Regions from separate parts of the Rhizobium sp. PEPV16 genome, predicted to be linked through region 2. Evidence: predicted binding sites of a transcription regulator. Region 2 holds the regulator's gene; the other holds the start of a gene.

Region 1 (14,694 bases), on a different contig from region 2:
CGGGATCGACTTCCGTTATCTCGAGACAATAGCAGATGACCGAATTTGCCGCCGATCCGCGCCCCTGGCACAAGACCTTGAGTTCATAGCGGGCGTGCTGGATGATCCTGTGCACCGTCAGGAAATAGGAGGCATATTTCTTATCCCCAATGAGTTTTAGTTCATAATCGATCTGTTGCGCCACCTTGGGCGGGATACCCTCGGGATAGCGTCTTACCGCTCCCGCTCTCGTCAGCCTTTCGAGAGTCTCCTGCGGCGTTTCGCCGGGATCGTTTTCTGGCGGATAATTGTGCTCCAGTTCCTTCAGCGAAAAGGTCAAACTGTCGAAAAATACCTGCGTATTCTCGACCGCATTAGGATAGTCCCGGAAGATCCGGGCCATTTCACGTGAATCCTTGAGGTAGCGTTCGGCATTCGGCGCCAGCAGGAAACCGGCTTGCGCTATCTGTACATGCTCCCGGATCGCGATCACGACATCCGAAAGCGGCCGGCGTTCGGGGTGATGGTAAAGCGGTTGGTTGGTGGCAATCAGCGGCACACGATTTCGAGCAGCAAGCATGGCAAGCACCGCAAAGACCTGCCTGTCGCGGCCGTCATAGGCTGGCGCCAGCGCCATAAAAAAAGCCTTGCGGAAGCGTCTGCGAAACCGTTCCAGGTAATCTTCCAGCGTCGACTGAGCCGCCTGATGATCGACAAGGGTGCGATCGGGAACGAGGGCAAGCATCATTTCGTCCCCCCATTCCATGAATTCCGCTTCCGTCAGAATGCAGCTTCCCTTGACCGCTTCCTCCTTCAGATTGCCGGCGCTGAGAAGGCGGCAGAGGTTTGCCCAGCCTCGCCGGTTTTGCGGATAGGCAAGGATATCAGGCGTTCCGTCGCAAAAGACGAGACGGGCGCCTGGTTGAACCCGGATAGGATCGAGGATGACCTCCATTTTTCCTTCCTTCTTCGCTTCGGCCAGAATCTCATCCCTGTTCTTGTATCTCTCCTCAAGCTGCTCCGCCTGCGCATGCGCCCGCACCACGCCAGCAACCGAATTCCGGTCCGCTATGCCGAGGCCACCAAGCTTCAGATAAGCGGCCTGTACGACCATCTCTTCCGGGCCAGAGGCACCTTCAAGAAACGAGAAATTCGTCCTTGTGCCGATCTCGAAGAATGCGCGCGTGGCTGTCATGCGAACACGCCATGCATGAACCAGCGAGGCTCAAGCTCCTGACCATAAAAGCCCCGCCGATAGATCCAGAAGCGATGTCCGGTCTCATCCTCGATGCGGAAATAGTCACGCGCCTCGGCGTCATCCCCATCGATCCACCACTCCATGGCAATCCGTTCCGGCCCTTCGCTTCTTGCCACCTGATGCTGCATCCGCCGCCAGCGGAAGATCTGCGGCGGACCATCGGGCACTTCGGCAAGTATGGTCTCGACGGGCTCCGGCGTTGCAAAGAGCCGCAGCGGGCGCTCTTCGCGGAAAGGAAGCTGGATGTCCTGCGCGGCCTTCCGCCTGGGAAGGCTCTCCATCACAGGAACCGTGATGACGGCGCGTTCCGGCACATGGCTCTCGCGGAGCTGGAAGCTTTGCAGGCAATCCGCACCAAGCCGGGCCGAGACTCGGTCGACGAAGGCCGAAAGCGAGATCTCTCCCTGGCGGTCGCCCTCGAAATCACCCTGCGTCTCATTGAAGGGATCGTGCCGCAACACATTCAACCGCAGGATCTCGAAACCATAGCCGGCATCGAGATCGTCATAGACCGCCTGCAATCGCTCGGAAAAAAGCCCGGCGATGAACTTTGGTTCGCGAAGCGGCTGTGAAGCGCCGACGGAGATACGAAAGACCCTGCCGTCGACGCGGAACAGAACCAGTTCGAACACCCGCCCACCAGCCCCCCGCGCCTCCAGCGACGGCTGCAGCGATAAGGCGACCTGCCTGGTGACGGCAAGGATCTGCTCTTCCGTCCCGATGGGCTCGATCAGCCGGCTTTCGGCCGAGAGGCTGGCAACAGGACGTCGGGGCGAGACCGGCTCCTCTTCACGTCCCAGCGCCTGATCGAGACGCAGAAGCAGCTCCGGGCCGAACCGGCGGGTCAGCGGCGCCCGCGGCGCATCGATGACGTCGCCGACATATTTCAGACCGAGTTTCTTCAGGGCATCGACGGTTTGTCCTTCCAGTCGCAAGGCTGCAACCGGCAAGGACATCAGCACATGTTCCGTCTCTTCGTCCTCGATCACCCCGCCTTGCCCGAAGCGGGACGCGGCCCAGGAAAGGCCGGGTGACGATGAGATCGCGCCGCGGGCATCGAACCCCATATGAAAAAGCCGCGACAGCACATCCCTAAGAAGCGCCTTTTCACCGCCGAAAAGATGGGCGCAGCCGCTAATATCGAGAAACAGGCCGTCCTTGCCGTCGAACGCCACCAGCGGCGTATAACGGTCGCACCAGTCGGCAATTGCCTCCAGCAACCGGCGGTCGGCCGCCGGATCCTCTTCCGCGACCTCGAGCATCGGATACATGGCGCGCGCTTCGGCAACGCCCAGCTCCTTCTTCAACCCCAGCCTCTCGGCCAACTCGTCCAGTGCCGTCAGCCGCATGGCATTGTTGAGCTTGCCGGAACAGACGATAGGCGGCGTCTCAGGACGCCCTTTCGAACGCCAGGAGAGCCCCCATCGCCTGCGGGCGATACGGTCCGTTGGCAGATGCGGGAAGCTGAGCGCCAGAATGCGCTGACTGTTCGCCTGGAGGACGAACGAGGTTTGGTTCGGCGACAGGGAAAAATTCGCGTTCATGGGGATTCCACTCCAGAAGAAAGGACAGCGGGGCCGGATTGCGGCTCTTCTCCAGCGTCAGACGGAAAATTGGATTGCCGATGCTGCCGGAAAGTTTCGATCCATCCGGCAACGGCCGCAGAGCGGACGGGGCCGGTTCGACATGCAGACGCAAGGCCGCACTGCTTGCCTCCTCCGCCCCGGCCTGACGGACAAGAAAGAGCGGACGGCGGGCAGCATGCGCCCTGAGGCTAAGCCTGCGGCTTTCGGTCAGGCCGAAATGGGCAGGATTGCCCCGTACTTCGAAGATGACGGCCGAGAAGGCAGCGCTTTCCACCGCGGCCTCCGCCAGCCAGAGCGCCTCGTCCAGCTTGCGTGGCGCCGCATGGAGAAACCGCTCCGGGTTTAGGCCGAAATCCCGAAGCCCGGGGGCATAGGGACGACCGGCCTCCAGCGTGCCGACGGCATCGCCGATCCAGAGCAACGGCAGAAGGCGGCCGGCATCCGCTTCCTGTTTTTGCAGCCGCGCGGCAACAGCCATCGCCAGCCCGCTTGCAGCACCGGCATCGCGAGACAGAGCGGAACGGAATTCGGTGATCGCATCGAGCGGCAAGCCGCCTTCCAGCGCCCCGTCGAGAAACTCCACCCCAAACGGCAGGGGCGGCAGCGTGCGCTCCTGGCGGGCCTTACGTCCTTCCGCCAGGGCTTCCCGTTCCGCTGCGGCAAGCGCCGGCGCGGGCCTTCCCTCCAGTCTGGCAATGGTTTCGCGGAGCGCAAAAAGCCGCTCGCGCGCCAGGGCGTGCTGCGCCATGGCGTTCTCCGATCCGTCTTGTTCCTGTTATGTTCTTATAGATTCCAGAGAGCTAATGAAGAGTCAACGGCCATTTTCTATGAAAATATTCCTGCCTTTGATTCCGCACTCGAAAATCGGCGATAAAGGTTCTATATGGGCCCGCAAAGGAAGGAATATTCATGGCCCGCATAGACCAGAGCGATGATTGGCGGGACCGCCATGCGCCGACGATCAGCGCCTTCGAGTCGCTGGCGATGGAGGCCTACAGCCATCTCCCGGATGAATTCCGCCAGCTGACGACCAACCTCACGATCGAGATCGAAGATTTCCCCGATGACGACGTTTTCGAGGACATGGCGCTGGAAACCCCTTTCGATCTGCTCGGCCTTTTCGAGGGCAGGGGCATTTCCGAACGTTTCACGGTGGAAACCGGCGAGATGCCGAACCGCATCCGCCTCTACCGCCGTCCCATTCTCGACTACTGGGCTGAAAACGACGAAACGCTCGGCGACATCATCACCCACGTCCTGATCCACGAGATCGGCCACCATTTCGGGCTGAGCGACGATGACATGGAGCGGATTGAGGCAAGCGCCGAGGAAGCCGCCGAACGATAGAGCGCCGCGCGTCCAAGGACGCGCTAAGGACGCTCTATCACTTTCAATCACGCATAACCCCGAAAATCGATTACGATTTTCGGGGTTATGCGCTAAAACCTCACTGCTCGGAGAGCTTCATCTCAGGATCGTAGTCCTTGCCTTCGACATGTTTGACGACGGCCTGGCCGCACTGCATCGCGCCGGTTGCGGCATTGAAGGCATAGGTCGGTGAGCCCTCCAGCGACCAGCCCTTGTTGAGGGCGGCGGTGACCTTATGGCAGAAGGAAGCATCGTCGGGACCGGTCAGGAAGCGGTAGAGTTTCATCACATCGTCTTTCGTGCTGCAGCCTGGCGGGCTGCGATCAGGCGGGCTTTATGGACCAGACTTTCCGCCTGGACAAGATGCAGCCGCTCGACCATCCGCCCGCCTGCATTGATGACGTTCAGCCCATCGGAGGCGGGGTCGGCAAAGGCTGATATGATCGCCTCCGCTTCCGCAATCGCTGCCGGATCCGGACCGAAATGGCGGTTGGCGGGCTCGATCTGCGCCGGATGGATCAGCATCTTGCCGGCAAAGCCCATGGCCCGGCCCTGCAGACATTCGGCATCGAAACCCTGTTCGTCCCTGAAATCGTTGAAGACGCTGTCGATCGCATCGAGCCCATAGGCACTGACCGCAAGGACGACCTGCATCAGCCAGGGCGCGAGATAGCTCCGCCCCGGCTGCGGCAGCACGCCGGTTTCCTTGCGCAGGTCGTTGAGCCCGACGACGAGACAATCGAGCCGTGAGCCCGCCGTGCGCCCGGCTTCGGCGATGCCAGCCGCATTCAGGATGCCGCGTGGTGTCTCGATCATCGCCCAGATGCGCAGATCTTCCGGTGCATCGGCCTCGGAGAGAAGGTCACTGAGCGCCATGACATCCTGCGGTTCGTCGACCTTCGGCAGCAGCACGGCATCGGGACCAAGCGCCGTCACCAGCTCCATGTCCGCCAAGCCGAAATCGGTGGACAGACTGTTAATGCGGATGATCCGCTCCTTGCCTTGGAGCGGCCGAGCCGAAAAGAAATTCCTCAGGGTTTCCCGTGCTTCCACCTTCTTTTCCGGCGCCACGGAATCCTCGAGATCGAAGATCACCGCATCGCAATCGACAGCATGGGTTTTTTCGAGGGCGCGGGGGTTGATGGCAGGCACGCTCAACACCGAACGGCGCAGGCGGGCGGAGCGGGTCGTGGGGTTTCGGCTCATGGCGAATTAGTGCCAAGCTTTGAAAGCCGAAGCAAGCAGCCCACCCCAGAACATCGAGCAGAACAACAAAAAGCCATGCTTGCCTTGCAGAGAGGAAAGAGAAGGACCACATTCCTTTCCGAAGAAAGGTCTCTAACCATGCAGAACATTCGCTCCATCTTCCTCATGCTTGCCGGCGCCACCGTTTTCGTGGCCATGCTGCTTTTCACCTTCTCGGTGACGCTCGCCGTCGGCGGCATCCTGACCGTGCTCATGGTCGGACGTGCGCTTTCGATGAAGATGAAGCCCGCTCCGGTCCGCGCCAAGGCAAATAACGGCCAGCGCGAGATGCGCGTGTGGAACGACGGCCGCGGCACGATCATCGATCTCTGATCACCTTTTCGCTGAAAATTTTGGTTCCCCGAAAAATTTCGGCCGACACTGTCGGATCACGCTTCCATGTTACGTCTTTGAAGCAGCCAGGCATTCAGCCGGCGCTTGAAAAACGAATGGAGGACAAGCATGGATGCGACGACAGAGAGCAACCCGACCAAGATGCCACCGGTCAAGAACGGCCTGCTGCCCTATCTGACGGTCGACGGCGCGGTGAAAGCTGCGGAATTTTACAAGAAGGCTTTCGGCGCCGAAGAGGCATATCTCGTGCCCGTCGACGAGAGCGGCAGAACGATGCATGTGCATCTCTACATCAACGGCAGCTCCCTGATGCTGTCGGATGCCTATCCTGACTACGGCCATCCCTTCAAAGGCCATGAAGGCTTCGCCATTCAGCTGATCATCGACGATATCGATTTCTGGTGGGATCGCGCGATTGCTGCCGGCGCCGAAGTCGTCATGCCGGTCGAACTGATGTTCTGGGGCGACCGCTATGGCCAGCTTCGTGATCCGTTCGGCGTCCTCTGGGGGTTGAACGCACCGTCCAAATAAGGGACAGCCGCAATTGGCGGACCGCGCGAAACGTCGCGTGGCCGCCGGCTGTTAAAGATTCTCCTTCATTTCGGCGAAAAACTGGACTAGATGCAAATTCAGGAAGTAGATTTGCTGAAATGGAGCATGGGTCATGGATAAATTCGTGAAGCTCACGGGCGTTGCAGCGCCTCTGCCGGTTGTCAACGTCGACACCGACATGATCATTCCGAAGGATTATCTGAAGACGATCAAGCGCACCGGCCTCGGCACCGGCCTCTTCGCGGAGGCTCGTTATAACGAAGACGGCTCAGAAAACCCGGATTTCGTGCTGAACAAGCCGGCCTATCGCGATGCCAAGATCCTGGTTGCCGGCGACAATTTCGGTTGCGGCTCCTCGCGCGAGCACGCGCCCTGGGCGCTTCTGGATTTCGGCATCCGCTGCGTTATCTCGACCAGCTTCGCCGATATTTTCTATAACAACTGTTTCAAGAACGGCATCCTGCCGATCAAAGTCAGCCAGGAAGACCTCGACAAGCTGATGGACGACGCCTCGCGCGGTTCCAACGCCGTCCTGACCGTCGACCTCGAAAATCTCGAGATCACCGGCCCCGATGGTGGCTTGATCAAGTTCGATCTCGACGAGTTCAAGCGTCACTGCCTGCTGAACGGCCTCGATGATATCGGCCTGACGCTGGAAAAGGGCAAGGCGATCGACAGCTTCGAAAAGAAGAATGCCGCTTCGCACCCCTGGGCAGCCTGAGCCCTATCCAATCGGTTACCGATCAAGCCGGGCTTTGCCCGGCTTTCTCTTTTGCGGCACATCAAAGAAATTTCTCTTTCCAGGCCCTGAGTTTTTCGAGCGACACGCCGATGCCGCCGCAGACTTCGATAAGCGGATTGTCGAAGCGCTGAAGCAGCCCGGCATGCACATCGGCAACCGCAAGGGCCGCACCGCAAGCCGGCTCGACCAGAATGCGCTGCGCATCGGCAAATTTCAGGCAGGCGGCAACGGCATCGGCGTCGCTGACGAGAACACTTTCGATCGGATGCTGCTGCGGCAGGTCGAAGACATGCTGCGCCACCTGCCGCGCCCCGAGCGAATTGGCAATCGAGGTAATGGCGGGAAGGGTGATACGCTCATTCGCCTTGAGGCTGGCATGGAGCGAAGCCGCCCCTTCCGTTTCGACGGCGATAACAGGCACATCGGAAAGCCCGTTGCGCTTCAACCCCTCGACGATGCCGGCAAGCAACCCGCCGCCGCCGACGCTGGTGACCACGCAATCGAATTTTGCCCCTTTCGCCACCACCTCATCGATCAGCGTGGCATGGCCATCCCACAGAAGCGGATGGTCGAAGGGGTGCACATAGGTTGCCTTGCGGCTCCGGGCGAGTTCGACCGCATGGGCATTGGCCTCATCGAAAGCCGAACCATGAACGAGGACATTCGCGCCCGTTGCGGCAATGGTCTGCCGTACATCGGCCGCCGTCGTCTCCGGCACGACGATTGTGACCGGCACACCGAGCGCCCGGCCGGCATAAGCGGCCGCAATGCCGGCATTGCCGCCGGAAGCGCAGAAGATTTCGCGCGCCCCATTTTCCACCTCGTGCTGGCAAAGCCGGCCGACGCCGCGCAGCTTGAAACTGCCGGAAGGCTGCAGCGCATCAAGCTTCAGCCAGAGCGGTTTGCCGCTGGCGCTGTAGCCAGGTGCCGTCTGGAGCAAGGGCGTGTCGAGGTGGAGAGGCGCGAAAGGCATGGGAACCATCCAGGATAAAGATAGGGTCACCGTTCTAATCCGTTTGCGGACGCAGGAGCAACTATCGCGGCTCGGAGCGAAGCGTACCGATTCACCGCTTCTGTCGCTTGAAATGCCCTTTTCCGAGGTCTAAGAAACCGCAACTTGTTTTTCCCAGGAGGGTTTCATGACAGCGCGCAATCTTTTCCTGTTGCCGGGCGACGGCATCGGTCCCGAGGCCATGGGCGAGGTCCGCAAGATCATCGCCTATATGAACGAGGCGATGAATGCCGGTTTCGTCACCGACGAAGGCCTTGTCGGCGGCTGCGCCTATGATGCGCATGGCGCTGCCATCTCGGAAGCCGACATGCAGAAGGCGCTTGCCGCCGATGCCGTTCTGTTCGGCGCCGTCGGCGGCCCGAAATGGGATAGCGTGCCTTACGAAGTGCGCCCGGAAGCCGGCCTGCTGCGCCTGCGCAAGGATCTGCAGCTCTTCGCAAACCTGCGCCCCGCCATTTGCTATCCGGCCCTTGCTGCGGCCTCGTCGCTGAAGCCGGAGCTGGTCGAAGGCCTCGATATCTTGATCATCCGCGAGCTGACGGGCGGCGTCTATTTCGGCGAGCCGAAGGAAATCATCGACCTCGGCAACGGCCAGAAGCGCGGCATCGACACGCAGGTTTACGATACCTACGAGATCGAGCGCATCGCCGGCGTCGCCTTCGAAATGGCCCGCACGCGGCAGAATCGCGTCTGCTCCATGGAAAAGCGCAACGTCATGAAGTCGGGCGTGCTCTGGAACCAGGTGGTAACCGAGACACATAAGGCAAAATATTCCGACGTCCAGCTCGAACACATGCTGGCCGATGCCGGCGGCATGCAGCTGGTGCGCCAGCCCAAGCAGTTCGACGTCATCGTCACCGACAACCTCTTCGGTGATATGCTCTCCGACGTTGCCGCCATGCTGACCGGTTCGCTCGGCATGCTGCCGTCGGCCTCGCTCGGCGCGCCTGATGGCAAGACCGGCAAGCGCAAGGCGCTCTACGAGCCTGTGCACGGCTCGGCCCCTGATATCGCCGGCAAGGGCATCGCCAATCCGATCGCCATGATCGCCTCCTTCGCCATGTGCCTGCGTTACTCCTTCAATCTGGTGAAGGAAGCCGACGATCTGGAAAAGGCGATCGCCAACGTGCTCGACAAGGGCATTCGCACCGGCGACATCATGGCCGATGGCGCAAGGCAGGTCGGCACCGTCGAGATGGGCGATGCGATCCTCGCCGAGTTCAAGACGCTTTCCGCCTGATATTTCACGTGAAACAGTATCCAGCCCTTCGCATCGCGCATGCGGAGGGCTTTTTTCATTGAGGGCGGTGAAGCGCGTCCCGCTTGGTGGAATTATCCGAAACGGACTATTCTCAGCCACAATCTCGTGTATTTTTGCGCCGGATTTTAACGGGCGCATAATCCCGAAATCGGAAGCGATTTTCGACAAAGGATCATGCGTCAATTCAAAGTAATAGAGCGTCCTTAGCGTGTCCTGTTCGACGCGCGGCGCTCTGGGAAAAATTCGAACGGACGACGAAATGCGGGCATTTTGGGCTTCCCTGGACAGGCGCTGGCGCCGGAGCGCCGTCGGCATGCCGCCTTTGCGCTGGCAGGCCTGCCTCTTCGTCACGCTCAATGCCGTGATCCTTTCGATGCTGCTCTTCGACGCGCCGATCGGCGCCAGCGAAGCTCCCGCGCCGGTGAAACACCTCGGCGAGATGCTGACCGGTTTCGGTGATTCCGCCTGGCTGATCTACACCAGCATCCTGCTGTTCTTTCAGGGCAGGGCAGGCTACAAGCTTGTGAAGACGGCGCGTTCCAAGGCGCAGGCGCTGTATGTCAGCTGGATCGGTGCTTATCTCTTCTTCACGGTCGTCTTCTCAGGACTTCTCGCCAATCTGCTGAAACGTGCGATCGGCAGGGCGCGTCCCGATCATTTCCACGACTACGGCATGTTTTCCTTCACGCCCTTTTCGGGCCATTCCGCTTTCGAAAGTTTCCCGTCCGGCCACTCCACCACGGTCGGTGCCTTCTTCGCCGCCTTCGCCCTGCTATTTCCACGCTACCGCGTTGCCTTCATCGCCTGCGCCATCTGGCTCGGCATGACGCGTGTCATGGTCGGCGCCCATTATCCGAGCGATGTCATCGCCGGCCTCGCCTTCGGCGCCTGGTTCTCACTGCTGACGGCGATCGTCTTTGCCCGCTGCGGCCTGCTCTTCAAGCTGGCGCCGGATGGTTGGCCGCTCGCCAAGCGCCTGTTCCCTGATATGGAAAAGCCCGGCGCCTTGTGAGCGCCGGGCCTTTTTTCTCAAGCGAGGATTGGCCTCAACCCACCGCTCAATCCATGGCGTGGATATCCCTGTTCTTCGTTTCCGGCAGGAAGATCAGGCCGATCACCAGCGTGATCGTCGCAAAGACGATCGGATACCAGAGACCGTAGTAGATATCGCCCGCGGCAGCGCTCATCGCGAAGGCTGTCGCCGGCAGCAGGCCGCCGAACCAGCCGTTGCCGATGTGATAGGGCAGCGACATGCCGGTGTAGCGGATGCGGGTCGGGAAAAGCTCGACCAGCAGAGCGGCGATCGGGCCGTAGACCATCGTCACATAGAGGACGAGGACGAACAGCACGGCGATCGTGCCGATCCAGTTGACGCGGGCGGGATCGGCGGTCATGGCGAAAGTGCCGCCATTGGCGATGTTGTAGACCGCCATGTCGGTGACGCCATTGGTCTCATCCGCCGTCAGCAGCTTGCCTTCGACCAACTTGGCGGCCGGCATGGTTTCCTTCTCGCCGGCGCGCACGGTATCGGCGTTGAGCGCCAGTTCAGGATTGGCCGCGATGAAGGCATCGAGCTTGGCATCCGGCACCTTGACGGCGCCGCGCTTCAGCGGGTAGCCGGCACCTTGGAGCGCGATGTTGACGCCCTTTTCGAAGGCCGCAGTCATGCCCTTGGCCTTGTCGCCGGCGGCAGCGACGTCGAAGCTCGGGATCGTCGCGTTGCCGACCTTCACCGTCGCCGGCTGTCCGGCGGTACCGGGCACGACGTCATAGGGCACCGAGTTCTTGGTCAGGAACGCCGTCGCCACGTCGCAAGAGCTGGTGAACTTCGCCGTGCCGGTCGGGTTGAACTGGAACCTGCAGTCCGCCGGATCAGCTGTCACCGTTGCCCGAATCGAAGCCTGCGCTTCGGCTAGCGCCGGGTTTGCCGTCCAGGTCATCGCCTTGAACAGCGGATGATAGGTCACCGCCGCAATGAGAAGGCCTGCCATGATGATCGGCTTGCGGCCGATCTTGTCGGAGAGGCCGCCGAAGATGACGAAGAACGGCGTGCCGAGGAGAAGTGCGATGGCGACCATGACATTGGCCGAGAACAGGTCCACCTTCAGCACGTTCTGCAGGAAGAACAGTGCATAGAACTGGCCGCCATACCAGACGACCGCCTGGCCCATGGTAGCGCCGAGCAGCGCGATGATCGCAATCTTGGCATTTTTCCATGTCCCGAAGGCTTCGGTCAACGGCGCCTTGGAGCCCTTGCCTTCCGCCTTCATGCGCTGGAACGCCGGCGATTCGTTCATCTTCAGGCGGATCCAGACGGAAATGCCGAGCAGGACGAACGAGAGCAGGAACGGAATGCGCCAGCCCCAGGCGGCGAACTCAGCCGCACCCATCAGATATTGAACAAAGACAATAACGATCAACGACAGGAACAGGCCGAGCGTCGCCGTCGTCTGGATCCACGAGGTGAAGTAGCCGCGGCGCCCGTTCGGCGCATGTTCGGCGACATAGGTTGCCGCACCGCCATATTCACCGCCCAGCGCCAGACCCTGGAGCAGGCGAAGCGCGATCAGGATGATCGGGGCTGCGATACCGATGGTGGCGGCACCCGGCAGAATGCCGACGAGGAAGGTCGACAGACCCATGATCATGATCGTCACCAGGAAGGTGTATTTACGGCCGACGAGATCGCCGAGACGGCCGAACACCAGCGCGCCGAAGGGGCGGACCAGGAAGCCGGCGGCAAAGGCGAGCAGCGTGAAGATGTTACGCGTTGCCTCGGGATATTGGGTGAAATAGGTCGCACCGATATAGGTGGCGAGCGAACCATACAGATAGAAATCGTACCATTCAAAAACGGTGCCGAGCGAAGAGGCGAAGATGACCTTCTTCTCCTCGCCGGTCATCGGACCGGCCTTCGCGCCGTCGATGCTTGCGACATTTGCCATTGTCTGTCCTCCACAGAGTGATGATCAACGCGCGCGACCTGCTTCTCCTCAAAGCATACCCCTGGCCGCGACTCGCCTGACGGGAGTGTGCCAGAAACGACAGATCAAAAAGAGAGAGGCTTTCGGATTATGACTTTAGTCTAATGAGACCACGTTCCGTCGTCCCCATCGGGCCGCTGCGTGGCCTCCGACCGGCAATGCTATTTTGGAGGCGGAAGGTTCTGCTGCTTTACGAAGCAGACCTGCTAAGCCCTCAGCGCCTGCACCGGAGATTGCGGCGGCAGGCGGAAACAGCCTGCTCACGCAAAAACCTTGACTCCTGTGGAAAACCTTCTAAGAGCAACAGCGGAAAAGGAATCTCCATGGTTCGCGACGAACACGCCATTGCTGATCGCAGTGACCGGGCACGAGTTGCCGGGGTGGACATTGCCGTTCCGGTTTCTTCCAAAACCAAGGCCAAAACAACGACGAAAACCGTCTGACGTCTCTGGCCTGCCGCTCTCTCCCCGGCTCGGCTGGGGACAGGAAGACGCGATTAATCGCGCCTTTCCCCTCACCGGACAAGAGGAGAGAAGAGAAAGAGAGCTTGAGAAATGGGTTTCAAAGTAGCAGTTGCGGGAGCGACCGGAAATGTCGGCCGGGAGATGCTCAATATCCTCTCCGAGCGAGGCTTCCCCGCCGATGAGGTCGTGGCACTCGCCTCCTCGCGTTCGCAGGGCACCGAGGTTTCCTACGGTGACCGGACGCTGAAGGTCTCCAATCTGGAGAATTACGATTTCTCCGATACAGACATATGCCTGATGTCGGCCGGCGGCGAGGTTTCCAAGAAGTTCTCGCCGAAGATCGGCCAGCAGGGCTGCATCGTCATCGACAATTCCTCGGCCTGGCGCTACGACGCCGACGTGCCGCTGATCGTGCCGGAAGTGAACCCGGATGCCATCAGCCAGTTCACCAAGCGCAACATCATCGCCAATCCGAATTGCTCGACCGCCCAGCTGGTGGTGGCGTTGAAGCCGCTACACGACTTTGCCAAGATCAAGCGCGTCGTCATCTCGACCTACCAGTCGGTCTCCGGCGCCGGCAAGGACGGCATGGACGAGCTCTTCAACCAGACGCGCGCCGTCTTCGTCGCCGATCCGATCGAGAACAAGAAGTTCACCAAGCGTATTGCCTTCAATGTCATCCCGCATATCGACGTCTTCATGGAGGACGGCTACACCAAGGAAGAGTGGAAGGTGCTGGCCGAGACGAAGAAGATGCTCGACCCGAAGATCAAGGTGACCTGCACCGCGGTGCGCGTGCCGGTTTTCATCGGTCATTCGGAATCGGTCAACATCGAATTCGAAAACGAGATCACCGCCGACCAGGCCCGCGACATCCTGCGCGATGCACCGGGCTGCCTCGTCATCGACAAGCGCGAGGATGGCGGCTACATCACGCCATATGAATCCGCCGGCGAGGATGCGACCTACATCTCGCGCATCCGCGAGGATGCGACGGTCGAAAACGGCCTCAACATCTGGGTGGTCTCCGACAATCTGCGCAAGGGCGCTGCGCTGAACGCCATCCAGATCGCCGAGTTGCTCGTCAATCGTGGTCTCGTCAAGCCCCGCAAGCAGGCCGCCTGATACCATTTGTAAACCATAATATGCTAAAGCCCTGCTGATGATGAAGGCAGGGCTTTTTGCCGAATTGTGGACGCTTCTGTCCATAAGCGCTTGCTGAAAAAGGTGATCGTGACAAGATCGCCTTCGGCTGGCATTCTGCCCGGCATCAAGCCAAAGCATGCCGTCCAAAACCGTGCAGCGGTTCGGGACAGCGACATGAACAGAACGAAGACTTTGAGCGCGTCGCATAGCCCCGATCGGCTGCGGCGCGCTTCAGTAGATCGGAAGCGGGGTTTCTCATGCGCATGACAAAATTCTTTCTGGCGGCGTTTACGGCGGCGGGCGTCCTCCACGCGCTGCCGGCAGCGGCACAGGGCGCTCAATGCGGCAATAATAGCAGCGGTTTCGGTGCATGGGTCGCCGACTTCAAGCAGGAAGCGGCGGCAAACGGCGTCAGCCGCTCGGTCCTCGACCGCGCCTTCGCCAATGTCAATTACAACAGGCCGACGATTGCCGCCGACCGCGGCCAGAAGAGCTTCAAGCTCTCCTTCGACGCTTTCATGCAGAAGCGCGGCGGTGCCACGATCATCTCCCGCGGTCGCAGCATGAAGGCAGCCAATCAGGCGCTTTTTGCCTCGATCGAGCGCCGCTTCGGCGTTCCGGCCGGCCCGCTGATTGCGATCTGGGGCATGGAGACCGGTTTCGGCAGCTATATGGGCAACCAACATACGCTGTCGGCTGTTTCGACCCTTGCCTATGACTGCCGTCGTTCGCAATATTTCACC
Region 2 (14,649 bases):
TACCCCCCCATATCCCGGTCATCCTGTCATCCAATCCGCATGCGGCTTTCGCGATGGCGGGCGGCCTGTTTTATCCCGCGGCATTGCGCCCGGTCGTCTTTTCCGGTGAAAGCGAGATCGCGCCAAGTGCGGTGATCGATCCGAGCGCCAAGCTTGAAAAGGGCGTGATCGTCGAGCCGCTGGCCGTAATCGGGGCGCATGCCGAGATCGGCGAAGGGACGCGCATCGGCGCCCACAGCATCATCGGTCCGAATGTCAAGATTGGCCGGGATTGTTCGATTGCGGCCGGCGCCAGCATTCTCTGCGCGCTGCTCGGCAATGGCGTCATCATCCACAACGGCGCGCGCATCGGCCAGGATGGTTTCGGTTATGCGCCGGGCCCGCGCGGCATGATCAAGATCGTCCAGATCGGCCGAGTGATCATCCAGGATAATGTGGAGATCGGCGCCAACACCTCGATCGACCGTGGCACCATGGACGATACGGTCATTGGCGAAGGCACCAAGATCGACAACCAGGTACAGATCGGCCACAACGTTCAGATCGGCCGCCATTGCGCCATCGTTGCGCAGGTCGGCATCGCCGGCAGCGCGAAGATCGGCAATGGCGTTCAGATCGGCGGCCAGGTCGGTATCAAGGGGCATGTGACGATCGGCGACGGCGTGCAGATCGCCGCCCAAAGCGGTATCATGACCGATCTTGCCGCTGGCGGACAATATGGTGGTACACCTGGGCGTCCGCTGAATGACTATCTGAGAGATGTCGCGCAACAGATGTCAAAGACGAAGCTGCGCGGGAAGAAACCTGGAGGCGAGCAAAATGACTGAGGAAGCCACGACAACGCTTTCTTCGGCTGACATCATCGAGATCATGAAACTGCTGCCGCATCGCTACCCGTTTCTGATGGTTGACAAGATCATCGAGATCGATGGCGACAACACGGCGATCGGCATCAAGAACGTCACGGTGAATGAACCGCATTTCACCGGTCATTTTCCGGAATCTCCGATTATGCCCGGGGTTCTCTTGATCGAGGGCATGGCTCAGACCGCAGGTGCGATCTGTGCCAAGAAGGATGGCCAGCCCGGCAACCTCGTCTATTTCATGACCATCGAGAATGCGCGCTTCCGCAAGCCCGTCGTCCCCGGCGATCGTGTTGAATTCCATGTCAGGAAGCACAAGCAGCGCGGCAATATCTGGAAATTTCATTGTGACGCCAAGGTTGACGGCGCGCTCGTCGCCGAAGCCGATATCGGCGCGATGATCGTTCGTAAGGATCAGGCATGAGCACTATCGCCGAAAGCGCCCGCATTCATCCGATGGCTGTCGTCGAGGACGGCGCTTGCATCGGTGAGGGCGTCAAGATCGGTCCCTTCTGCCATGTCGGGCCGCACGTCGTCCTGCATGCGAATGTCGAGCTTTTGTCGCATGTGGTCGTCACCGGCCGCACCGTGATCGGCAAGGGCACGCGCATCTTCCCGATGGCGGTCGTCGGCGGCGATCCGCAGAGCGTGCATCACGGCGGCGAGGAGACGACGCTGACGGTCGGCGCCAACTGCACGATCCGCGAGGGCGTGACGATGAATACCGGCACGGCCGATTTCGGCGGTCAGACGATCGTCGGCGACAACAACCTCTTCCTTGCCAATTCGCATGTCGCGCATGACTGCCGGGTGGGCAACCATGTGATTATGTCGAACAACGTCATGCTCGCCGGCCATGTCGTCATCGAAGATCGCGTCATCCTGGGCGGCGGCTCGGCCGTTCACCAGTTTACCCGCGTCGGCCGTCAGGCCTTCGTCGGCGGGCTCTCGGCAGTGAGTTACGACGTCATTCCCTACGGCATGCTGAACGGCAATCCCGGCCTGCTGAGCGGCCTCAACGTCGTCGGCATGACGCGCGCCGGCGTCGACCGCGCCGTCATTCACAGGGTGCGGCGCGCCTACAAGTCGATCTTCGAAGGACCGGGCTCCGTCCGCGAAAACGCCGCCGCCATCCGCGAAGAATATGCCGATTGCGAGCAGGCGGTCCACATCCTCGACTTCATCGCCGCCGACAGCGACCGCGCCTTGTCCTCGCCAACCCGGGGGCAGAAGGGCTAGTCCGTGACTCTTTCCGGCGATACCGCTGCGGGCCGGCTGGCGATCATCGCCGGTGGCGGCCTTCTGCCTTCCTATGTCGCCGAAGCTGCGCGCGCGGCGGGCGAAAATCCCGTCATCGTCGCGCTGAAGGACGAAAGCGACCGGCGCTGGGAAGGGTATGACCATGCCGTCATCGGCGTCGGCGATTTTGCAGCTCTCGAGGGCCTCTTGAACCGCTACGGCATCGGCCGTGTCGTCATGTCCGGAAGCGTGCGGCGCCGGCCGGAATGGCGCGAGGTGCGCCCGACGCTGCGCACGCTGATGAAGATGCCGGCCACGATCCGCACCTTGCTGTCCGGCGGCGACGATACGGTGCTGCAGATGGTGATCCGGCTGATCGAGGGAAACGGCCGCCGCGTCGTCGGCGCTCATGAGATCGCTCCCGACCTTCTTGCCTACGTCGGCCCGCTTGGCGCTGCAGCGCCTGGCGAGGAAGACCGGCGCGATATCAGGCGCGCAGCCGATGCCGCTGAGATGCTGGGCCGGCTCGATGTCGGCCAGGGCGCCGTCGCCATCGGCGGGCGCATCGTCGCGCTGGAGGGTCTTGAGGGCACGGACGAGATGCTGGAGCGTGTCGCGGGTCTCAGAGCCGCCGGGCGCATCTCGCCGCGCCGCCGTGGCGCACTCGTCAAACTCTGCAAGCCGCAACAGGATATCCGCGCCGACTTGCCGGCGATCGGCGTTTCCACGGTCCTGAACGCGAGGAAAGCCGGCCTTGCCGGCGTCGCCGTCGAGGCCGGCCGCTCGCTGGTGCTCGATCGCGCCGCCGTCATTAAAGCCGCCGATGAGGCCGGGCTTTTCGTCTGCGGCATCGATCGCGGCCTGCCGGCATGGGGGCTCGAATGAACGGGGCGCCGCTGAAGATTGCCGTCATTGCCGGCGAGGTGTCGGGGGATCTGCTCGGTGCCGATCTCATCGCCGCCCTGAAGCGGATTCATAGCGGACCGGTGGAACTCGTCGGCGTCGGCGGCGAGGGGCTGCAAGCGGAAGGCTTGCGATCCCTGTTCGATTTCTCCGAGCTGTCGATCATGGGCATCACCCAGGTGCTGAGCCGGCTGCCGAAGCTCTATACCCTGATCCGCCAGACGACGGCTGCCATCATCGCCGCAAGGCCGGATATTCTTCTCATCATCGACAGCCCGGACTTCACCCATCGCGTCGCCAAGCGTGTCCGCACCGCGCTGCCCGATCTGCCGGTTGTCAATTACGTCTGTCCGAGCGTCTGGGCCTGGAAGGAATATCGCGCCACGCGCATGCTCGCCTATGTCGATCATGTGCTCGCCGTCCTGCCTTTTGAGCCGGCAGTCATGCACACGCTCGGCGGGCCCGAGACCACCTATGTCGGCCATCGCCTGATCGCCGACCCGGCGCTGCTCGAAGCGCGGCGGCTGCGCGCCGGGCGCGCATCCGTCGAGAGAGCGGGCAAGACGATCCTGATGCTTCCGGGGTCAAGATCCTCCGAAGTCGCCAAGCTCCTGCCGTTCTTCGAGGATGCCGCCAAAGAACTTGTCGCCCGCAACGGCCCGATGCGCTTCCTGCTGCCGACCGTGCCGCACAACGAAGCGCTGGTGAAGGGCCTCGTCGCAGGCTGGGCCACACCGCCTGAAGTGGTGGTCGGGTCGGCGCAGAAATGGAAGGCCTTTGCCGAAGCGGATGCGGCGATGGCAGCCTCCGGCACGGTGATCCTCGAACTCGCCCTCGCCGGCGTGCCGACGGTGTCCGTTTACAAGACGGATTGGATCATCCGCCTGCTGAGCCTGCGCATCAAGGTGTGGACGGGCGCATTGCCCAATATCATCGCCGATTATGCCGTCGTGCCTGAATATCTGAACGAGGTGGTCCGCGGCGCCAGCTTGGCGCGCTGGATGGAGCGACTGTCGGCCGATACGTTCCAGCTAAAGGCAATGAACGAGGGTTACGATCTCGTCTGGCAACGCATGCAGACCGAAAAGCCGCCCGGCGAGCACGCCGCCGAGATCCTTCTCGACGTGCTGAAAAAGAAAAAACCCGGGCGTTTCTGACCGGGTTTTCTTTTGGGTTCTTTATGAAGCGATCAGCGCTTCGAAACCGGAATGTAGTCGCGCTTCGGTTCGCCGACATAGAGCTGGCGCGGACGGCCGATGCGCTGTTCCGGATCCTCGATCATCTCGTTCCACTGCGCGATCCAGCCGACGGTGCGGGCGAGCGCGAAGAGCACGGTGAACATGGTCGTGGGGAAGCCCAGCGCCTTCAGCGTGATGCCGGAATAGAAGTCGATGTTCGGATAGAGCTTCTTCTCGATGAAATATTCGTCGGTAAGCGCGATGCGCTCCAGCTCCATCGCCACTTCGAGCAACGGATCGTCCTTGATGCCGAGTTCGCCGAGCACTTCATGCGTCGTCTTCTGCATGATCTTGGCGCGCGGATCGTAGTTCTTGTAGACGCGGTGACCGAAGCCCATCAGGCGGAACGGATCGTTCTTGTCCTTGGCGCGGGCGACATATTCCGGAATGCGGTCGACCGTGCCGATTTCGTTCAGCATGTTGAGCGCTGCTTCGTTAGCGCCGCCGTGAGCGGGGCCCCAGAGGCAGGCAATGCCGGCGGCGATGCAGGCGAACGGGTTGGCGCCCGACGAACCGGCGAGACGGACGGTCGAGGTCGAGGCGTTCTGCTCATGATCGGCGTGCAGGATGAAGATGCGGTCCATGGCGCGGGCAAGCACCGGATTGACCACATATTCCTCGCAAGGCACGGCAAAGCACATGCGCAGGAAGTTCGAGGCGTAGTCGAGGTCGTTCTTCGGATAAACGAAGGGCTGGCCGATATGGTACTTGTAGGCCATGGCGGCAAGCGTCGGCATCTTGGCGATCATGCGCAGGCTGGCGACCATGCGCTGGTGCGGATCGGTGATGTCGGTGGAGTCGTGATAGAAGGCCGACAGCGCGCCGACGCAGCCGCACATGACGGCCATCGGATGCGCATCGCGGCGGAAGCCGGTGAAGAAGCGGCTCATCTGCTCGTGCACCATGGTGTGGTGCGTCACGCGGTAATCGAAATCCTTCTTCTGCACGGTGGTCGGCAGTTCGCCGTAAAGCAGGAGGTAGCAGACTTCGAGGAAGTCGCCGTGCTCGGCGAGCTGCTCGATCGGATAGCCGCGATGCAGCAGGACGCCTTCGTCGCCGTCGATGTAGGTGATTTTCGATTCACAGGATGCGGTCGAGGTAAAACCCGGATCGTAGGTGAAGGAAGCCGTGTTCTTATACAGGGCACCGATATCGATAACGCTCGGGCCGATCGTGCCGCTTTTGACAGCAAGGTCGACAGACTTGTCACCGATTTTTATTGTAGCGCTTTGATCCGTCATGCTGATCCTCCGAAATGGCGGTGGCGCCATAAAAGCGCCATAGGGGTTAAGCGTCCTCACCGATAGCTATATGATCGCGAGGCTAATGCCAAGTTACCGTGACGGCATTTTGTGCATTGCGGTATCATCTTTTAGGCACTGCAGCGATGAGCCGCACGCATATCGGAAGCCGATGATTCGACTGGTCTTTTGGCGCTCGCGATTTTCCCTCATATTTCAATCGATTATTCTTGCCGGATTTGATTGGAGGTTGCATTCTGGCCGCCTTCGCAGCCGGGCTTGGGCGGTTTCATGCAGGAGTTAACGACAGTCGAATTGCGGCCGGAAGCAGGCGAAGGTGCTGCCGACTCCTCCCGTTTTTCACCACCTGTCGTGGTGCCGCGACCGACACGGACGCAGTCGGCGACACCATTGCGCCACCGGCTGCCGGCCGCAGCTTCGCAATTGCTGCGGGCCGGCATGCGCATGCTGGGCGAGGAGGCGGACCATGGGCGCCTGCTGCTGTTCTCGCCGGTCTTCCTCGGCGCCGGGTCAGCCGTCTGGTTTCTCGCGGCATCGGATTTTCCTCTCGTTGCATCGCTGCTCTGCCTGTTGGCGCTGACCGTGGCGGTTCTCATCGCCAGCCGCGGCCGGGCGGCGGTGCGGGCAACGCTGCTGGCGCTTGCGCTCGTGGCCTGCGGCATGGTCTCTGCGCAGCTCGAGAGCTGGCGGATTTCCACTATGATCCTCGATTCCGCCGTGACGACGACGGTGACCGGCCGCGTCGAGCGGCGCGAAGGCGATGGTCGCGGGCGGTGGCGCTACATTCTTGCCGTCACCGGCACTGAGGCGCCACAGGTGAAGCGGCCGCCCGAACGCATAACCGTGATCGCCCGCGGCGCCGACGCGCCCTTCGAGATCGGCGACATAATCAGCGGCAGGGCGCGGCTGACGCCGCCCGCAGGCCCAGCGCTTCCCGAGCTCAACGACTTCTCCTTCAGTGCCTATTTCGACGGCATCGGCGCCAACGGTTTCTTCTACGGTGCGCCGACGAAGGTCGATGCGCAGGCAGGTCCCCAGGCTGCAAGATCGACGGCGGAAGCGCTGCTCGAAGGGCTCTACCGGCTGCGCAGCGGGATTGGCGACCGCATAAGGTCGATCCTGCCCGGCGACACCGGTGCTTTTGCCGCTGCTCTGGTGACGGATGAGCGGCGCGCCATTTCGGATACGACGACGGAGGCGCTGCGCCAGTCCGGTCTGGCTCATATCATCGCCATCTCCGGTCTCAACATGGCGCTGTCGGCCGGCATCTTCTTCGTCGGCTTCCGGATGCTGCTCAGCCTCTTTCCAGGCATCGCTGAGGCCTACCCGACGAAGAAGATCGCTGCCGCCGGCGCGCTCATCGCCGTCACCGCCTATTTCCTGATCTCCGGCTTTGCGGTCTCTGCAGAACGCGCCTTCATCATGATGGCCATCATGTTGATTGCGGTCTTCTTCGACCGGCCGTCGATCAGCCTGCGCAATGTCGCGCTCTCCGCTCTCGTCATCATTGCCATTTCGCCGTCCGAGGTCTTGGGACCGAGCTTCCAAATGTCCTTTGCCGCGACATTGGCACTGGTCTCGGGCTATCAGCTGTGGAAGGACCGGCGCGTCCGCGAAAACGCCTTTCTGAAGCTGCCGATCATCCGGCCGTTCGTTACGGTTGCCGGTTTCTTCGGCGGCGTCTTCCTGACCTCGCTGATCGGCGGTTTTTCAACCGCGCTGTTTTCGATCGAGCATTTTCATCGCCTGACCGCCTACGGCCTGCCGGCAAACCTCGCGACGATGCCGATCATCTCCTTCATCATCATGCCGGCAGGTCTGCTGGCGATGCTGCTCATGCCTTTCGGTCTGGATGTTTGGGCTTGGAAGATCGTCGGATTCGGCCTCGATTTGGTGATCGCGGTCGCAAAGACGGTGTCCGGCTGGGGTGGCAATATCGACGTCGGCCGCTTGCCCGCCTGGTATTTCGCCGTCGCCGTGGCAGGCTTTCTGCTGCTGACGCTGCTCCGCACCCGGTTGCGCCATGTCGGCACATCGATCATCGCGGTCGCAACACTCATCCTGCTGCTTCTGCCGGTTCCCCGGCCGCCGGATCTGGTGATTTCGGAGGATGGCAGTCTCGTCGCGGTCGTCGAGGCGGCGGCAATGGCTTCCAACCGTGAAAGACCGCCGGACTTCATCTTCGACCAGTGGCAGCGAGCGCTGGTCCTGCCGAGGCATGATCCGCCGAAGATGCTGGATGGTCCTGCTATCCCGCCTGAGGGAGAAGACCGCCGCGTCAGGCTTTCCCGCGATCAGCAGAACGAAGCAAGGACCGCGATGCGGACGGCCGCAGCGGGCGGTGACGCAAACCGCTTTTCCTGCGTCAAGAAGGCCTGGTGCATATCAAGGCTTGGCAATGGTCGGGTGGTAACCGTCATCGACAACGCCGCCTATCTCGGCCCGGCGTGCGACGCGGCCGATATAGTCGTGACGTCGGTCCGCCTTCGCTTCAACAATTGCCGTTCAGGTGCGACGCTCTTCACCGGTGAGACGTTGCGCAGGACCGGTTCCATCGAGTTGCGCTTCACGGACACTGGCCTGGAGGTCGCAACCGCATTCGATGTATTGTCGCGGCCATGGATGCGCCATCGTGCCTATGACTGGCGCAGCAACAGTTTTACCGAATCCGGCCTGGCCAATGTCAGTGATATCGGCGAATGAGACCGACGAGTTTACCCTGAACCTTGACACGGTCCGGCCCGAAAATCCGGGTCTCGTAAGCTGGGTTGGCCGCTTCCAGCGCGATCGAGGCGCCCTTGCGGCGGAAGCGCTTGAGTGTCGCTTCTTCGTCGTCGACGAGAGCAACGACGATGTCGCCAGGACTTGCGGTGCTGCCGTTGCGGATGATCACGGTGTCGCCGTCGAAGATGCCGGCGTCGATCATCGAATCGCCCTTGACCTCGAGCGCATAATGTTCACCGGAGCCGAGCATGTCGGCCGGAACGACGATGTCGTGGGTATTGTTCTGGATCGCCGAGATCGGCACACCGGCAGCGATTCGGCCCATGACCGGCACGGAGACCGAGTTGCCGTTGTCGGCGACGGGTTTTGCGGGAGCAGGAGTGGCAACCGGCTGCGGCTTGCCGAGGCTGCCCTCGATGACGCTCGGCGAAAAGCCGCGCCGGGGCTGAATGCTGGGGCTGTAGGCCTCCGGAAGCTTGATGACCTCGATCGCGCGGGCGCGATTCGGTAGGCGGCGAATGAAGCCTCGCTCCTCAAGCGCTGTAATCAAGCGATGAATCCCGGACTTGGAGGCGAGGTCCAGGGCATCCTTCATTTCGTCGAAAGATGGCGGAACGCCGGATTCCTTCATGCGCTCATGAATGAAAAGGAGAAGCTCCTGTTGTTTGCGCGTGAGCATCGACGTTGTGACCTCGTGATTGAAACAAATCCAGAACAGACACTATATGTTCCATATGTGTTCCGCAAGTAGCTAAATTTCCGTAAAACTTGGCGCCAACTCGTTGAGATTTTTATTTTCATTCGCCGGAGTGGGACACAAGTCTTGACGTTTCCAGGAGGGACATCATGAACGAGCATTCCGCCAAACCGCACCCGCTGGATCATGTCCTGCTGCCGGTCGTCAATATCGATCTGGCGCGCGAAAGGCTCGGCAAGCTCGGCTTCACCGTTGCCGCCGATGCGCGCCATCCCTTCGGAACGGAAAACGCCTGCGTCTTTTTTGCCGACAAGACCTATCTGGAGCCACTCGGGATTGCGAGCGTCGAGGAGAGCGAGGCATCGGCACGCCAAGGCAATGTCTTCACGGCCCGCAACCAGGCCTTTCGTTTCCGCTGCGGCGAGGAGGGGCTTTCGGGGCTGGCTTTCGGCAGCAAGGATGCCGGCACCGATCATCAGAATTTCGTCGGCAACGGATCGAGCGCCGGCGAGATGCTGCAGTTCACCCGGCCGATGACGATGCCGGACGGTTCCGAGACGATTGCGGGCTTCAAGCTGGCTTTCGCCGGCGACCTGCGCGCGCCCGATCTCCTGCTTTTCACCGTCGAGCGCGTCAATCCGCTGCCGGCCGACCGCGCCGCGCTGGAAACACACGCCAATGGCGTCACCGGCATAGTCGAGATTGCGCTTTGCACGCCGGAGCCGGCCGCCTTCGCTGCCTTCGTCAGCCTTGCCGTGGCGCAATCGGCAGTCGAAAAAACCGGTTTCGGCTTCAATATCGCGGCGTCAAATGCCAAAATCAGCCTGATGACGCCGGAAGGGCTGGATGCCTATTTCGACATCGCCGGCTCATGCGCAGATCGCGGCCTGCGCGGCCGGGCAATCCTCTTTGCTGTCGTCGATCTTGCCGTGACAGAAGCGCATTTGGCTGCTAACGGGGTGACATACACGCGCAAGAACAATCGCATTCTGGTGAAGCCCGCGCCCGGGCAGGGCACGCTCTTCGCTTTCGAGGAAACACGATGAGCACTGATACGAATTCCGAGGTCAGGATCGGCGAAGGCCAAGGCCAGGTCACCTTTTCCAATACCGGCCGCCTGTCGCTGATTGCCGGTCCCTGCCAGATGGAGAGCCGCGACCACGCCTTCATGGTTGCCGGCACGCTGAAGGAGCTTTGCGGAAAGCTCGGCATCGGCCTCGTCTACAAGAGCTCCTTCGACAAGGCGAACCGGACCTCGCTCTCGGCTGAACGCGGTATCGGGATCGAAAAGGGCATAGAGATCTTTGCCGACCTCAAGAAGGAATTCGGCTTTCCCGTCCTGACCGACATTCATACCGCCGAGCAATGCGCGGAGGTGGCAAAGATCGTCGACGTCCTGCAGATCCCGGCCTTCCTCTGCCGCCAGACCGACCTTCTCATCGCCGCCGCCAAGACCGGCCGCGTCGTCAACGTCAAGAAGGGCCAGTTCCTCGCTCCCTGGGATATGAAGAACGTCCTGAAGAAGCTCAATGCCAGCGGCAATCCGAACGTGCTGCTGTGCGAGCGCGGAGCCTCATTCGGCTACAATACGCTGGTTTCCGACATGCGTTCGCTGCCGATCATGGCAGCGATGGGCGCGCCCGTTATCTTCGATGCGACCCATTCCGTGGCGCAGCCGGGCGGGCAGGGCGAATCCTCCGGCGGTCAGCGAGAATTCGTGGAGACCCTGGCGCGCGCCGCAGTGGCTGCCGGTATTGCCGGTGTCTTCGTCGAAACCCATCAGGACCCCGACAACGCCCCTTCCGACGGCCCGAACATGGTCTATCTCAAGGACATGCCGCGGCTTCTCGAAAAGCTGCTTGCCTTCGATGCGGTCGCCAAGGCTTGACGTTCAACAGTCTGACATGATCGTGCTATAGGCCGGGAAGGCTGGTCCGAAGGCTGGAAATTGCGGCATTGTAATTTGCACGCCTTCGACTAAGACAGGTTTCGAACCGACTTATCATCCACCGAGCAGGAAGAACCCATGACTGCAATCACCGATATCATCGCCCGTGAGATTCTCGATAGCCGTGGCAACCCCACCGTCGAAGTCGATGTCTATCTCGAAGATGGCAGCATGGGCCGCGCGGCCGTTCCCTCGGGCGCCTCGACGGGCGCGCATGAGGCGGTCGAACTGCGTGACGGCGGCAAGCGCTATCTGGGCAAGGGCGTCGAAAAGGCGGTCGAAGCCGCCAACACCGAGATTTTCGACGCGATCGGCGGCATCGACGCCGAAAACCAGATCCAGATCGACAACATCATGATCGAGCTGGACGGCACGCCGAACAAGTCGCGCCTCGGCGCCAACGCCATCCTCGGCGTGTCGCTCGCCGTCGCCAAAGCCGCTGCCCAGGCCTCCGGCCTGCCGCTCTATCGTTATGTCGGCGGCGCTTCCGCCTGCCTGCTGCCGGTGCCGATGATGAACATCATCAATGGTGGTGCCCATGCCGACAACCCGATCGATTTCCAGGAATTCATGATCCTGCCGGTCGGCGCCGATTCGATCGCTGAAGCCGTGCGCATGGGTTCGGAAGTCTTCCATACGCTGCGCAAGGAACTTGCGAGCCAGGGCCATAACACCAATGTCGGCGACGAAGGCGGTTTCGCACCGGGCCTGAAGAGCGCGCCTGAGGCCCTCGACTTCATCATGAAGTCGATCGAGAAAGCCGGCTACAAGCCGGGCGACGACATGTGCCTCGGCCTCGACTGTGCCTCGACCGAATTCTTCAAGGACGGCAAATACGTTCTCGAAGGTGAAGGCCGCACGCTGGAATCGGGCGCCATGGCCGAATATCTGGCCGAGCTCGCCGCCAACTATCCGATCATCTCGATCGAGGACGGCATGGCCGAAGACGACTGGGACGGCTGGAAGACGCTGACCGACCTGGCCGGCAAGAAGACCCAGCTCGTCGGCGACGATCTCTTCGTCACCAACTCCGCCCGTCTTCGCGACGGTATCCGCATGGGCGTCGCCAACTCGATCCTCGTCAAGGTCAACCAGATCGGCTCGCTGACGGAAACGCTCGACGCCGTCAACACGGCGCACAAGGCGGCCTATACCGCCGTCATGTCGCATCGCTCCGGCGAGACCGAAGATTCGACCATCGCCGATCTCGCGGTCGCCACCAACTGCGGTCAGATCAAGACCGGCTCGCTGTCGCGTTCCGACCGTCTTGCCAAGTACAACCAGCTGATCCGTATCGAAGAGGGCCTCGGCCCGCAGGCCCAGTATGCCGGCCGCTCGATCATTCGCGGCTGATCGGATCTGATTTTCAATGGCTTGACCCGTGCCTTCCCGGCGCGGGTTTTTTCTTGCCCGTTTTTTAGAGTCAACGAACGGTTAATCTCTGCGCGCTAGATTGAACGAATTGGTAATGCGTTCAAGAGCATGCGTGTATGTGGACAAAGCATCATAAAAAGAGAAGAATCGGTCGCTTCGTCATTCCGGCCATGACGGTCGCCTTCCTTTCCTACTTCGGTTATCATTGCATCCATGGCGATTACGGCCTGCGCGCGACGGAGACGTTCGAGCGTCAGCGTGTCGCGCGTGAAAAAGAGCTTGCCGTCTTGAAAGCAAAGCGCGAACATCTGGAAAATCAGGTCGCGCTCCTCAGTGACGGCTCGCTTGACAAGGATATGTTGGACGAAAAAGCGCGTTATCAGCTCAATATGTCGCGCGCGGATGAGATCGTCGTATTCAACCACTATTCCAATTAACCGGAAACAGGTTAATTAGAATTTTCGTAGTTGTTCCAATAATTTAGCGCCGAATACGAGCCATGCAATTATGGCATTGCTGCGGTCATATTTCTTCCCTATGGTACGCGCCACCAAGAAACGACAAACCCATAGGGAGGGTTGAATGGCGCCGCGAAAGACCGCGACCGTTTCCAGCCGCAAAACTGCAGCAAAACCGGCAGCCAAAGCATCGAATGGAGGCCCGGTAGCCGACTTCGATCGCGATGAAGAGCTCAAGGCCTATCGCGAGATGCTGTTGATCCGCCGCTTCGAGGAGAAGGCCGGTCAGCTTTACGGCATGGGCTTCATCGGCGGCTTTTGTCACCTCTATATCGGTCAGGAAGCTGTCGTCGTCGGCATGCAGATGGCGCAGAAGGAAGGCGACCAGGTCATCACCGCCTATCGCGACCACGGCCACATGCTGGCAACCGGCATGGAAGCGCGCGGCGTCATGGCGGAACTGACCGGGCGTCGCAGCGGCTATTCCCACGGCAAGGGCGGCTCGATGCACATGTTCTCGAAAGAGAAGCATTTTTACGGCGGTCACGGCATCGTCGGCGCCCAGGTCTCGCTCGGAACGGGTCTTGCCTTTGCAAACCGCTATCGCGGCAATGATAATGTCTCCATCGCCTATTTTGGCGACGGCGCTGCCAACCAGGGCCAGGTCTACGAGAGCTTCAACATGGCTGCTCTCTGGAAGCTGCCGATCGTCTATATCGTCGAGAACAACCGTTACGCCATGGGTACGTCGACCGCGCGCGCCACTGCGCAGTCGAACTACTCGCTTCGCGGATCGGGCTTCGGCATCCCCGGCATTCAGGTCGACGGCATGGACGTCCGCGCCGTCAAGGCGGCGGCCGACGAGGCGCTCGAACATTGCCGCTCCGGCAAGGGCCCGATCATTCTCGAAATGCTGACCTATCGTTATCGCGGTCACTCGATGTCCGACCCGGCGAAGTATCGCTCCAAGGACGAAGTGCAGAAGATGCGCTCCGATCACGACCCGATCGAACAGGTGAAGGCGCGCCTCGTCGAAAAGGGCTGGGCTTCCGAAGACGATCTGAAGGCGATCGACAAGGATGTCCGCGACATCGTCGCCGACAGCGCCGATTTCGCCCAGGCCGATCCGGAGCCGGATGTATCCGAGCTCTATACCGACATTCTGCTCTAATCGGGGAGGGAACCCATGCCTATCGATATCCTCATGCCCGCCCTCTCTCCGACTATGGAAGAAGGCACACTGTCCAAATGGCTGAAGCAGGAAGGTGACAAGGTCACCTCAGGCGACGTGATCGCCGAAATCGAAACCGACAAGGCGACGATGGAAGTCGAAGCCGTCGACGAAGGCGTCATCGGCAAGCTTCTGGTTCCTGCCGGAACCGAAGGCGTCAAGGTGAACGCCAAGATCGCCGTTCTCCTGCAGGACGGTGAATCCGCATCCGACATGTCTGCGTCCGCTCCGGTAGCAGCGCCGGCTGCTGCACCACAGGCAGCGCTGGAGGAAAAGCCGGCTGCCGCAACTCCGGCATCCGCACCCCTTCCGGCCGAGCCGAAGGCCGTCGTTCCGAACGATCCTGAAATCCCGGCCGGCACCGAAATGGTGTCGACGACCGTGCGCGAAGCGCTCCGCGACGCCATGGCCGAGGAAATGCGCGCCGACGAAAACGTCTTCGTCATGGGCGAGGAAGTCGCCGAATATCAGGGCGCCTACAAGGTCACGCAGGGGCTGCTGCAGGAGTTCGGCCCCCGCCGCGTCGTCGATACGCCGATCACCGAGCATGGCTTTGCCGGCGTCGGCGTCGGTGCCGCCATGGCCGGCCTTCGCCCGATCGTCGAATTCATGACCTTCAACTTCGCCATGCAGGCGATCGACCAGATCATCAATTCTGCCGCCAAGACGCTTTACATGTCCGGCGGCCAGATGGGCGCTCCGATCGTCTTCC

What was found. The regulator LexA, encoded in region 2, represses DNA repair genes until DNA is damaged. The targets are predictions, from matches to a motif close to TGTTCNNNNTGTGTTCNG.
Region 1: FY112_RS34745 (metallopeptidase family protein) is a predicted target of LexA. The motif match lies at 3,591-3,608, and genes of this name have one in related genera.

Annotation. Positions count from the first base shown of each region.
Region 1 is NZ_VSZV01000356.1:58,533-73,226, reverse strand. Features, by position in the region: gene FY112_RS34755 (error-prone DNA polymerase) at 1-1,174, opposite strand, end outside; gene FY112_RS34750 (DNA polymerase Y family protein) at 1,171-2,616, opposite strand; gene FY112_RS38370 (hypothetical protein) at 2,627-3,571, opposite strand; gene FY112_RS34745 (metallopeptidase family protein) at 3,733-4,170, shown strand; gene FY112_RS34740 (DUF1737 domain-containing protein) at 4,271-4,477, opposite strand; gene FY112_RS34735 (CoA ester lyase) at 4,477-5,397, opposite strand; gene FY112_RS34730 (hypothetical protein) at 5,536-5,769, shown strand; gene FY112_RS34725 (glyoxalase/bleomycin resistance/extradiol dioxygenase family protein) at 5,899-6,321, shown strand; gene leuD (3-isopropylmalate dehydratase small subunit) at 6,455-7,063, shown strand; gene FY112_RS34715 (pyridoxal-phosphate dependent enzyme) at 7,125-8,057, opposite strand; gene leuB (3-isopropylmalate dehydrogenase) at 8,224-9,336, shown strand; gene lpxE (lipid A 1-phosphatase LpxE) at 9,617-10,369, shown strand; gene FY112_RS34695 (MFS transporter) at 10,416-12,302, opposite strand; gene FY112_RS34690 (hypothetical protein) at 12,575-12,784, shown strand; gene FY112_RS34685 (aspartate-semialdehyde dehydrogenase) at 12,896-13,930, shown strand; gene FY112_RS34680 (lytic transglycosylase domain-containing protein) at 14,209-14,694, shown strand, end outside.
Region 2 is NZ_VSZV01000244.1:70-14,718, reverse strand. Features, by position in the region: gene lpxD (UDP-3-O-(3-hydroxymyristoyl)glucosamine N-acyltransferase) at 1-827, shown strand, start outside; gene fabZ (3-hydroxyacyl-ACP dehydratase FabZ) at 820-1,287, shown strand; gene lpxA (acyl-ACP--UDP-N-acetylglucosamine O-acyltransferase) at 1,284-2,102, shown strand; gene FY112_RS09060 (LpxI family protein) at 2,106-2,987, shown strand; gene lpxB (lipid-A-disaccharide synthase) at 2,984-4,162, shown strand; gene gltA (citrate synthase) at 4,195-5,484, opposite strand; gene FY112_RS09045 (ComEC/Rec2 family competence protein) at 5,776-8,208, shown strand; gene lexA (transcriptional repressor LexA) at 8,189-8,908, opposite strand; gene FY112_RS09035 (VOC family protein) at 9,076-9,972, shown strand; gene kdsA (3-deoxy-8-phosphooctulonate synthase) at 9,969-10,814, shown strand; gene eno (phosphopyruvate hydratase) at 10,953-12,227, shown strand; gene FY112_RS09020 (septum formation initiator family protein) at 12,365-12,685, shown strand; gene pdhA (pyruvate dehydrogenase (acetyl-transferring) E1 component subunit alpha) at 12,831-13,877, shown strand; partial or broken gene FY112_RS09010 (pyruvate dehydrogenase complex E1 component subunit beta) at 13,893-14,649, shown strand, end outside.